2 regions of the Kitasatospora sp. NPDC088861 genome follow, and region 2 is predicted to be linked to the other one. Evidence: riboswitches for the same ligand, from Rfam matches in the RefSeq annotation. Region 2 holds a riboswitch; the other holds the start of a gene.
What was found. A riboswitch is a leader RNA that binds a small molecule or an ion and turns the genes downstream of it on or off. The one in region 2 is predicted to bind cobalamin.
Positions count from the first base shown of each region.

Region 1: linked by a shared signal. The riboswitch ahead of ACIP37_RS20235 (peptidase) and the one ahead of ACIP37_RS30550 (ABC transporter substrate-binding protein) in region 2 are both predicted to bind cobalamin.

Region 1 is NZ_JBIVJF010000011.1:106,065-111,481, forward strand. Features, by position in the region: gene ACIP37_RS20220 (hypothetical protein) at 1-1,070, shown strand, start outside; gene ACIP37_RS20225 (hypothetical protein) at 1,386-1,781, shown strand; gene ACIP37_RS20230 (flagellar hook-length control protein FliK) at 1,961-2,440, opposite strand; gene ACIP37_RS20235 (peptidase) at 2,460-3,533, opposite strand; cobalamin riboswitch at 3,633-3,754, opposite strand; gene ACIP37_RS20240 (enoyl-CoA hydratase) at 3,841-4,617, opposite strand; gene mmsB (3-hydroxyisobutyrate dehydrogenase) at 4,614-5,417, opposite strand, start outside.
Region 2 is NZ_JBIVJF010000026.1:35,633-41,049, reverse strand. Features, by position in the region: gene tkt (transketolase) at 1-1,831, opposite strand, end outside; cobalamin riboswitch at 2,381-2,586, shown strand; gene ACIP37_RS30550 (ABC transporter substrate-binding protein) at 2,708-3,652, shown strand; gene ACIP37_RS30545 (iron chelate uptake ABC transporter family permease subunit) at 3,649-4,728, shown strand; gene ACIP37_RS30540 (ABC transporter ATP-binding protein) at 4,770-5,417, shown strand, end outside.

The sequences.
Region 1 (5,417 bases), on a different contig from region 2:
CGGACTACGAGCGCGGCATCCTCAACGCCTACGCCGCCGGCATCGACCCCGCCCGGGTCGGCCCGGGCCGCAACCTCGTCGCCGACCTCGCCGCCTACTGGCAGACCGCCGAACCCGGCTACTACGGCCCGTCCGCCAACTTCAACGGCACCGTCTTCGGCCTCCTAGCCCTCGCGGGCGCCAAGACCCAGGCCGGCAGCCCTCGCGTCCCGCAGCCGCTGCTCGACACCTCCGTCACGGCGGTGCGCGCCAACCAGCACAACGACGGCGGCTGGAACTTCAGCAAGGCCGCGGGCGACCCGAACGCCCTCGCCCAGGGCAGCGACATCGACATGACCGGCGCCGCCATGGCCTCGCTCTGCGCCGGGGGCGTCCCCGCCACCGACCCGGCGATCGTCGCCGCCAAGAACTTCCTCAAAGGCAAGCTCACCGCCTCCGGCGCCTTCAACGCCGTGTTCGGCGTCAACACCGACTCCAACGGCTGGGCCGTCTCCGGCCTCAACGCCTGCGGCATCAACCCCCAGGGCACCGACTTCACCAGCGGCACCGGCAAGAGCCCCGTCGACTTCCTGATCGCCCAGCAGTTCAAGCCCGGCGGCGGCTTCAAGTACCTGCCCACCGACACCACCCCCTCCCCCTACGCCTCCGTCGACGGCCTGCGCGCCGTCGCCGGCGCCGGCTTCACCGCCACCCCGCCGACCCCGACCACCACCGGCGAGCCCGCCTGGGCCGCCGCCACCGCCTTCGTCCCCGGCACCGCCGCCAAGCTCGCGCTGGTCATCGACGACGGCACCGGCGCGCTCAAGGTCTGCGCCGCCACCCTCACCCCGACCGGCACCACCGCGACCCTCGGCGACGTCCTCGACGCGGCCGCCGGCGCCGCCCCGAGCGGCTGCGTCACCTCGGTCGCCCCGTCCACCGGCGGCGACACCGTCACCGCGATCAACGGCACGGCCAACAGCGGCTCCTCCACCTGGCAGGTCAGCCTGGACGGCACCACCGCCACCGGCGCCACCCGGGCCACCACCGTCCACCTCGGCGACACCGTCTCGCTCCGCTACGGCAACTGATCCGGAGACCCTGGCCGTCCTGGACGCCGGGTACGAGCCAAGCCACGAAAGCGACGAACTGACCTGCCGTCAGCTCTCCGGTGCACGGAGCGGCCTCCACCGGGCCCACCGGCGGGCCGAGCCCGCACCACCCGACGCCGGCGCCCCAGGCCACCCTCTTCGCGACCCGACGGTCCCCCAACTCGCGGTCCGCCTGGGGGACTTCTGGGGAACGGGACCTGGCCGGTTTGCAGCCTGGACTGCGCGGTCGAGGTGCGGTTTGCTCATCACCGACCAGCCCTACAGGAGGGCCGGGAGGAATCGGGGAATCACATCATGACCCGTTCGATCAAGGCGCTCGCCGCACTCGCTCTGGCCGGGGCATCCGTCGTCGGCGTGACGTCGCTGGCGTCCGCCGACCCGAACCCGTCCAACATCGGTTCCTCCCCGCAGTGGGTCCGGCTGAGCACCAGCCACTCCGCGGGCGTCTACACCGCCGCCGACGCGGGGTCCGGCAAGTACAACAACATCACCCTCGCGCCGGGCGACTCGGCCTGGGCGGACTGTTGGGTGGCCGGCGGGAACGTCGGCAATGACGGCGACGTCTGGTACCACACCACGTGGGTGTACCAGTACGGTGTGGTCACCCCCTCGGGGTCCTCCTGGACGTTCGCACCCTACGTGGACGGCGCGGCGATGTTCCACAACGTGCCCGGCCTGCCCCACTGCTGAACCACCCGATGACCCACAGCGGCCCCGCGCACCGACCCCGGCGCGCGGGGCCGCTCGCACAGCTGCTGACCGAACAGCTCGCCCGGCGGCGCCGAACGTCCCGCACCGTCTGAACTCTGAACCGCCGGTGCCCCGGCCCCCCTTCCGGAGGGGCCGGGGCACCGGGGTGTCTCCGGAGGTCAGGGCGCGGTGACGCCCGGCTGGGCGCCGGCGCCGAAGGACCAGCCCTCGACGTCGCCGGGCGCCGGGTTGTAGCTGCCCGCGCCGAGGTTGCTGTACGACCAGGGGCCGCCGTGCTGGGCGTGCCAGTACGACCAGTAGGCGCTGCCGGTGGGGTTGGCGCAGGTCGTCGGCAGGGCGTTGATGGTGCAGACGAAGCCCGGGTAGCGCGGGTGGAAGGTGTACGCGAACCCGGCGCCGGTCAGCGCGGCCAGGCCGCTGGCCGGGTCGCCGGGTGCGCAGCCGGTCTGGATGCCACCGCCGACGGCGGTGAAGTCGACCACGACGGTGACGCCGGTGGTGCCGTCGCAGGCGGCGGCCCGCGCCTGCGGGGCCTGGACGACGGAGGCGCCGAGCAGTCCGGCGGTGAGGGCAGCGGCGGCGGCGATCGACCCGAGGGTGCGGCGGGCCGGGCGCGCGGGCGCCATGGTGTCGGTCATCGGAGCTCTCCTCGCGGGGTCAGCGGGTGGTCGCCGGGCAGGCCGGCACGGGCGCGTCCGGGCGGGCACCGGCGGCGGAGAGGGTGGCCAGCGGGGTGCCCGCGAGGCCGAGGACGGCCTGCGCCGTGGCCCGGGCGCCGGTGGCCGGGTTGAAGCCGGTCGCGTCGTAGGCGACCGCCCCGCGCACGCCCGGGTCCGTGGCGCAGCCCTGCTGGAGCTTGACCAGGCTGCTCCAGCCCTTGAGGCCGGCCCCGAAGCGTCCGCCGGCCAGCAGCGCCTGCGTGGCGAGGCCGGTGGTGTTGGCGTTGGACGCGGCGGCCCCGGCGGCCGAGAAGCCGCCGTCGGCGTTCTGGTGGGCAGTCAGCCAGCCGAGTCCGGCGTCGGCCTTGGCGGTGCGGCCGGTCGCGGCGAGGGCCTGGGCGGCGAGCGCGGTGGCGTCCGGGTCGCTGGCGCAGGTGGCCTGGCCGAAGGCGACCGGGTACCCGCCGTCCGCGCACTGGCTGTTGGCGAGGAAGTCGACGGCCGTCGCCGGGGCCCCACCGGCCGTGCGGTGCAGGGCGATCACGGCCAGGGACTGGCCGAAGGCGTTGCTGTAGTCGCCCCACTGCGAGCGGTCGGAGAACCGGCCCTCGGCGGTCTGGAGCGAGCGCAGGCGGGCCGGCAGGTCGACGCCGCCGAAGGCCGTCGGGTTCCCGCCGCGCACCTCGACGGCGAGCAGCAGCTTGGCGGTCGCGCCCGCGTAGGCCTCGGTGGTGCCGTCGCCGAGGTAGCCGCTGATGACCTCGGGCTTGGCCAGCCAGGCGGTGGCCTTCGTGGCGGCCTGGTCGGAGCTGTGCGAGGCGGCGAAGGCCAGCACGGCGTCGATGGTCAGGCCCTGGTCGGGGTAGGCGGTCCCGTTGAAGACGGACTCGAAGTGGTCGCCGTCGACGAGTTGGCGGGCGAGCCAGCCGCCCGCGGCGGCGTCGGGGCGGACCGTCGGGGACGAAGTCGCGGCGGCAGGTGCCGCGTGGGCGGCAGCGGCCGCCGGGAGGACGGTGGCGAGGGCGAGCGCGGGTATCGCGAAGAGGCGCAGGGGGCGTCGGAACGAGGACACGGTGGGCCTTTCCGGGCCCGCACGCAGGGGCCCGGAGGACGGCGGCAACAAGCCGGGCAGCCCTCGGAGCTCCGGCCCGCAGACCACGACGGGAGGAGGGGACGACACACCTCCGCCGCCGGGTACTCGGGCTCGCCGCCGACATCGGATCGGCGGCCTACCGTTGCGGGTCAGCGCCGGATTCGAACCGGACTTCCCCCAGCGGCGGAGTCACAACATGACGGCCCATCATGGCGAGACGGAGAAGTCCCGGTCAAGGGATCGTCCGCCGCATCGCGCCACATCGCGCCGCGAACCGCTCGGACCGTCAGCGGTGAAGGAACTCCGGTGGGCGCTTCTCGGCGAAGGCCGCCATGCCCTCCTTCTGGTCCGCCGTGGCGAACGTGGCGTGGAACAGTCGCCGTTCGAAGCGGACGCCCTCGGCGAGCGTGGTCTCGTACGAGCGGTTGACGCTCTCCTTGAGCATGACGGCCGCCGGGGTGGACATCGCCGCGATCGTCTCGGCCACCGCCAGGGCCTCGGCCTGCAGTTGGCCCGCCGGGACGATGCGGGAGACCAGGCCGGCCCGCTCGGCCTCCTCGGCGCCCATCATCCGGCCGGTCAGACAGAGTTCCATCGCCTTCGCCTTGCCGACCGCCCGGGTCAGCCGCTGCGAGCCGCCGATGCCGGGGATCACGCCGAGCTTGATCTCCGGCTGCCCGAACTTCGCGGTGTCCGCCGCCAGGAGGACGTCGCACAGCATCGCCAGCTCGCAGCCGCCGCCCAGCGCGTAGCCCGCCACCGCCGCCACCACCGGCTTGCGCAGCGCGGCGAAGCGGTCCCAGGCGGCGAACCAGTCGCCGAGGTAGGCGTCGACGAAGTCGAGCGACTGCATCTCCTTGATGTCGGCGCCGGCCGCGAAGGCCTTCTCGGAGCCGGTGATCACCAGCGCGCCGATCTCCGGGTCACGGTCGAACTCCGTTGCCGCCTGCACGACTTCGTTCATCAGCAGGGTGTTGAGCGCGTTCAGCACCTTGGGCCGGTCGAGCGTGATCAGCCCCACCCGGCCCTTGCGCTCGACCAGGATCGTCTCGTAGCCGGTCACTTGCCGTCCTCCCGCAGGGTGGTGATGATCGCCGAGAAGTCCAGGCCGGCGCCCCCGTCGGCCTGAGCGAAGTCCGCGTACAGCTGTGCCGCCCTGCGTCCGAGGTCCGTGGGCAGGCCCGCGGCGTCGGCGGCCCCGGCGGCGAGTCCGAGGTCCTTGGCCATCAGGGCGGCGGCGAACCCGGCCGCGTAGTCGCGGTTGGCCGGGCTGGTCGGCACCGGCCCGGGGACGGGGCAGTTGGTGGTGAGCGCCCAGCACTGGCCGGAGGCGGTCGAGGCGACGTCGTAGAGGGCCTGGTGGCTGAGCCCGAGGCTCTCTCCGAGCACGAAGGCCTCGCTGACCGCGATCATCGAGATGCCCAGGATCATGTTGTTGCAGATCTTCGCGGCCTGCCCCGCTCCGGGGGATCCGCAGTGCACGACCTTGCGGCCCATCGCCTCCAGCACCGGTCGGGCCGCCTCGAAGTCCGGCTCGGCGGCTCCGACCATGAAGGTGAGGCTCGCGGCCGTGGCACCGACCACCCCGCCGGAGACCGGCGCGTCCACTGCCCGGTGCCCGGCGGTCACGGCCAGGTCGTGCGCCGCCCGGGCGTCCGCGACGTCGATCGTGGAGCAGTCGACGAAGAGCGTTCCCGGGCGGGCGGCGGGCAGCAGGTCCGCGTAGGCGGCCAGCACGTGCCGGCCGGCCGGCAGCATGCTGATGACGACGTCGGCCTCCCGCACCGCCTCGGTCGCGGACCGCGCCGGACGGACGCCGCCCTCCTCCGCCCGCCGCAGCGCCTCGGGTGCCAGGTCGTAGCC
Region 2 (5,417 bases):
GGTGCACCTCGGAGCCCGTCGCGATGAGGATGACGTCCGGCGTCGCGCCGCCCGGAGCCTCGGCCAGGACGTACCCGCCCCGAGCCGCTTCCCGTGCGGGGGCGAACTCGCCGCTGTCGCGGTCGAGGACGGGCAGGTTCTGGCGACTGAGGACCAGTCCGGCCGGGCGGTCGCGGTGTTCGAGGATGGTGCGCCAGCACGCGGTGGTTTCGTTGGCGTCGGCTGGGCGCACGACGTCCAGACCGGGGATGGCACGCAGTGCGGCCAGGTGTTCGACGGGCTGGTGGGTGGGGCCGTCCTCGCCCAGGCCGATGGAGTCGTGGGTCCAGACGTACGTGACCGGCAGTCGCATCAGAGCGGCCAGCCGGACGGCGGGGCGCATGTAGTCGGAGAAGGTCAGGAACGTGCCGCCGTAGGGGCGGGTCAGACCCTGCAGGGCGATGCCGTTGAGGATCGCGCCCATGGCGTGTTCACGGATGCCGAAGTGCAGGGTGCGCCCGTAGGGGCCGCCCTTCCAGTTCTTTGTCTGGCGGTCGGTGGGGACGAAGGACGGCTGGCCGACCATGGTGGTGATGTTGCTGCCGGCCAGGTCGGCGGAGCCGCCCCACAGCTCGGGCAGGACCGGGGCCAGTGCGGTGAGGACCTCGCCCGAGGCGGCGCGGGTGGCCATGCCCTTGGCGTCGGGGGGAAAGGTCGGCAGGACGTCCGCCCAACCGTCGGGCAGCCGCTGCTCCCGCAGTCGGTCCAGCAGGACGGCGCGCTCGGGGTTCGCCGTGCGCCAGGCCGCGAACCTCTCGTCCCACTCGGCGTGCACCTGCCGGCCGCGGTCGGCGGCCTCGCGTGTGCGGCCCAGGACGTCCTCCTCGACGATGAAGTGCTCTTCGGGGTCGAAGCCCAGCAGCCGCTTGGTGGCGGCGACCTCGTCCTCGCCCAGCGCGGATCCGTGGGCCTTGCCGCTGTCCTGCTTGGTCGGGGCGGGCCAGCCGATCACGGTGCGCAGCATGATCAGCGAAGGGCGGCCGGTCTCCTGCCGGGCGGCGCGGGTGGCCGCCAGGAGCACGTCGACGTCCTCGACGTAGCGGCCGGTGCGCGTCCAGTCCACGGTCTGCACGTGCCAGCCGTAGGCGGCGTAGCGGGCCGGGACGTCCTCGCTGAAGGAGATGTCGGTGTCGTCCTCGATGGAGATGTGGTTGGAGTCGTAGAAGACGATGAGGTCGCCGAGTTCCTGGTGCCCTGCCAGGGAGGCGGCCTCGCCGGTGACGCCTTCCATCATGTCTCCGTCGGAGGCGATCACGTAGACGTGATGGTCGAAGAGGCTGGTGCCCGCTTCGGCGTCCGGGTCGAGGAGACCACGTTCGCGGCGGGCGGCCATCGCCATGCCCACCGCGCTGGCCAGGCCCTGGCCCAGCGGGCCGGTGGTGATCTCCACGCCGGGGGTGTGCCGGTGTTCGGGGTGCCCGGGGGTGGCGGAGCCCCAGGTCCGGTAAGCCTGCAGGTCCGAGAGTTCCAGGCCGTAGCCGGCCAGGTAGAGCTGGATGTAGAGGGTCAGGCTGGAGTGGCCGCAGGAGAGCACGAAGCGGTCCCGTCCCAGCCACCGGTCGTCGCCGGGGTCGTGGCGCATGACGTTCTGGAACAGCAGGTACGCCAGTGGGGCCAGGCTCATCGCGGTGCCCGGATGGCCGTTGCCGACCTTCTGCACCGCGTCGGCGGCCAGCAGCCGCACGGTGTCCACCGCCCGCGCGTCGACCTCGTCCCACCCTGTCCGCCCTGCCACCGGATCCGCGAGGGATTCGTCGCGCCGCGCGGTAGCGTCGTTCTGGTCGTTCGCCATGCCGTTGCTCCTTCGTCTCGGCTTGTCGTCCATCGTTCCTCCGGCACTGGGCGGGCACGACCGCCGGGCCGTCGCCCGCGTGATTGCTGGTGATGTACGAACTATCCCCAGGGGTGGCGCTCTGTCCGGCACGACACACCCTTTCGGTGAGCCGCTCCGCCTCGTCGCTTGCCCCCGAAGTGGGGGAACACACCCCTGACCACCCGTCGCAGGTCCGCGGGAGGGCGTGCGCGGGCCCCCCTTCGACGGCCCGGTGCCTCCGCCGCCGAGCAGGGTCGGTGACGGCATGCTCGATCCGCTCGACGCCGACGACCAGCCGCGTCTCCGCCCGCCGGCCGAGTGGCGGCGCCCTACTTCCCCGTCACGTGCCCGGACGAGGTCCTGGACCACCACCTGCGGCACTACGCCGTCGAGTTCAGGAACTGGATCGTCGCCGCCGCCCGCACCTGAGACCCCCGACCGGGCCCCGTGGCCGATCCCTCCCGCAACCCCGGGAACGGTCCAGACGATCATCCCACGGGCTGGCCAGCACCGACCTGACCACGCCTGATACCTTGCCATCGCCGTGGTGTACGGGAAACCGGTCTGAGTCCGGTGCGGCCCTCGCCACTGTTGCCGCGGAGTTCCGCGGCCCTCGCTGACCGGCTTTTCCAGCGGTCAGGGCCACTGGGCGGGTTGGAAGAGCCGTCCGGGAAGGTCGGCCGCGGCGCGTTGATGCGGAAGCCAGGAGACCGGCCACGGCGCTACATGTTCCACGAGGGTTTTGGAGAACACGTGCCCAGCGGTCTGCCGTATCCGTTCCGTTCCATATGTTCCGTACGTCCCACAGGTCCGATACGTGTCGGCCGGGCGGTCGCGGCCTTCCTGTTCATCGGCATGCTCGGAGCTTGCACGGGCGCCCCCGCGCCCACCACGTCCGGCGGGACGACCGGAACTGCCGCGCCGGTCAGCGTCGACAATTGCGGGACCACCGTGACGGTCGGCGCGCCGCCCGACCGGCTGGTGACGCTCAACGAGGGTGCCACCGAGGTGGCCCTGGCCCTCGACCTGCAGTCCCGCATGGCCGGTACCGCCTACCTCGACGATTCCATCCCGGAGAAGTGGAAGGCTGCCTACGACTCCGTCCCGGTGCTCTCCAAGGACTACCCGACGAAGGAGAAGCTCCTCGCGGCCCGTCCCGACTTCCTGTACGCCTCCTACTCCAGCGCGTTCACCGACAAGGTCGCGGGCACCCGGGGGGAACTGCGCGGCCAGGGCATCCCGTCGTACCTGTCCCCGTTCGGCTGCTCGGACAAGAGCCAGGTGCCGCCGACGACCTGGCAGGCGGTGTGGGGCGAACTGAACGACGTCGCCAAGGTCTTCGGTGTCACGGAGCGGGCCGCCGCGATCCAGCAGCAACAGGAGCAGCAGCTGGCCGAGTTCACGGCGACGGCCGCGGGCAAGGGCTTGAAGGTCCTGTGGTACGACTCGGACACCAAGGCGCCGTTCGTCGGGGCCGGCCACGGCGGACCTCAACTCGTTCTCGATGCCGTGGGCGCCCGCAACGTCTTCGGGGACCTGTCCGGTGGCTGGCAGAACGTGAGCTGGGAGAAGGTCGTCGCGGCGGACCCGGACGCCATCGTGGTCGCGGACGCCGGCTGGGACACGGCCCAGTCCAAGATCGACTACTTGGAGAACGACCCGGTGCTGAGCAAGCTCACCGCCGTACAGCGCAAGGCTTTCGTGGTGGTGCCGTTCTCGGAGTCGACTCCCGGCGTGCTGCTCGCCGACGGTGCCGCCCGGGTGTCCGCGGGACTGGGCCGACTGCACCCGGGTTCATGACCGCGCCCCACCCCGCCGTCGCGCGGCCCCCTGGTCCGGGCCGCGCGACGGCGGCCCTGGCCATCGGTGCGGCCCTGCTCCTGGCCACCGTGCTCCTCGGCCTCGCCGTGGGCTCGCAACACGAGCCGGTCCGGACGGTGATCGACGTCGTGGTGCGCCGTCTCGGGCTGGGCAACCCGCACGTGACGCTGCTGGACGACCAGATCGTCTGGCAGTTGCGGCTGCCCCGGGTTCTGGGAGCGGCTGCCACCGGCGCCGGCCTCGCGGTCTGCGGTGCGGTGTTGCAGACGCTGACCGGGAACGACCTGGCCGATCCCTTCCTGCTCGGGATCTCGGACGGAGCCGCCGCCGGCGCGGTCACCGTGATCGTCCTCGGCGTCGGCGTGTCCGGCGCCGTGGGCACCGGCGCGGTGTCCACGGCGGCCTTCGCCGGTGCCCTGCTAGCCGCCGTCGTCGTCCTGGCACTGGCCGGCGCGCGCACCCGGTCGCTACCGACCACCCGGACCGTGCTCGCCGGCATCGCGGTGGGACAGATGTGCGGGGCCTACACCTCGTTCGTCGTGCTGGTCCTCGGGGACCGCAACGCGGCGCGCGGTGTCATGGAGTGGACGCTGGGCTCGGTCGCCGGCGTGCGGTGGCCCACCGCCGTCTTCCTGACCGCGGTCGCGCTGGCCGGTGTCACGGTCCTGGCCTCCTCGGCCCGCGACCTGGACGCCTTCGCGTTCGGCGAGACCGCCGCCCGCTCCCTCGGCGTCCACGTCGAGCGCACCCGTTGGGTCCTCGTCGCCACCGCCGCGCTGGTAACCGCGTGCCTGGTCGCCCACACCGGCGTCATCGGGTTCCTCGGCCTGGTCGTACCGCATGTCGTCCGTCTCGTCTGCGGCCCGCGCCACGCCCTCCTGCTGCCCGTGTCGGCACTGGTGGGCGCTTCCCTCCTGGTGGGCAGCGACATCGTGGCGCGCTCGGTCCTCCCCGACCGGGAGATCCCCGTCGGCGTCATCACGGCCGGGCTCGGAGCGCCCTTCTTCGCCTGGCTGCTGTGGCGCCAGGGGCGGGCCGACGGGAGGGGGCAGTGACGGTGACGCCCCCCGCCGAGCTGCGCACGGAGGGACTTCGTGTGAGCATCGGCGGAGCCACGCTGCTGGACGCGGTCTCGCTCGCGTTCGCCCCCGGCCGGATCACGGGCCTGCTCGGACCCAACGGCGCCGGGAAGACCACCTTGCTGCGCGCGGTCGCCGGACTGACCCGGCCGAGCGAGGGTCGGGTCCTCCTGGACGGAGAGGATCTCCACGCACTCACGGCCCGCCGACGAGCACGACAGGTGGCCTTCATGGAGCAGCAGGCGGACACCCGGCTGTCGCTGCCGGTCCGTCAGGTCATCGATCTCGGCCGCACGCCGCACCGCAGCCGCTGGCCCGTGCCGGCGAACTCCGCCACCGACGCCCACGAGCGGTCCGTGTTCGCCGCAGCCGTGGCCGCAGCCGACGTCGGCCACCTGCTCGACCGGTCCTGGCCGACGCTGTCGGGTGGCGAGCGGCAGCGGGTCCAGCTCGCGCGGGCACTGGTGCAGGAGCCCGGCGTGCTCCTGCTCGACGAGCCCACCAACCACCTCGACCTACGCCACCAACTCGGCTTCCTCGGCACCGTACGCGGGCTGGGCATCACCACGGTAGCCGCGCTGCACGACCTCGAACTCGCCGCCGCCTACTGCGACGAGGTCGCCGTCCTGCTCGACGGCCGACTGGTCGCCCACGGGCCCAGCTCC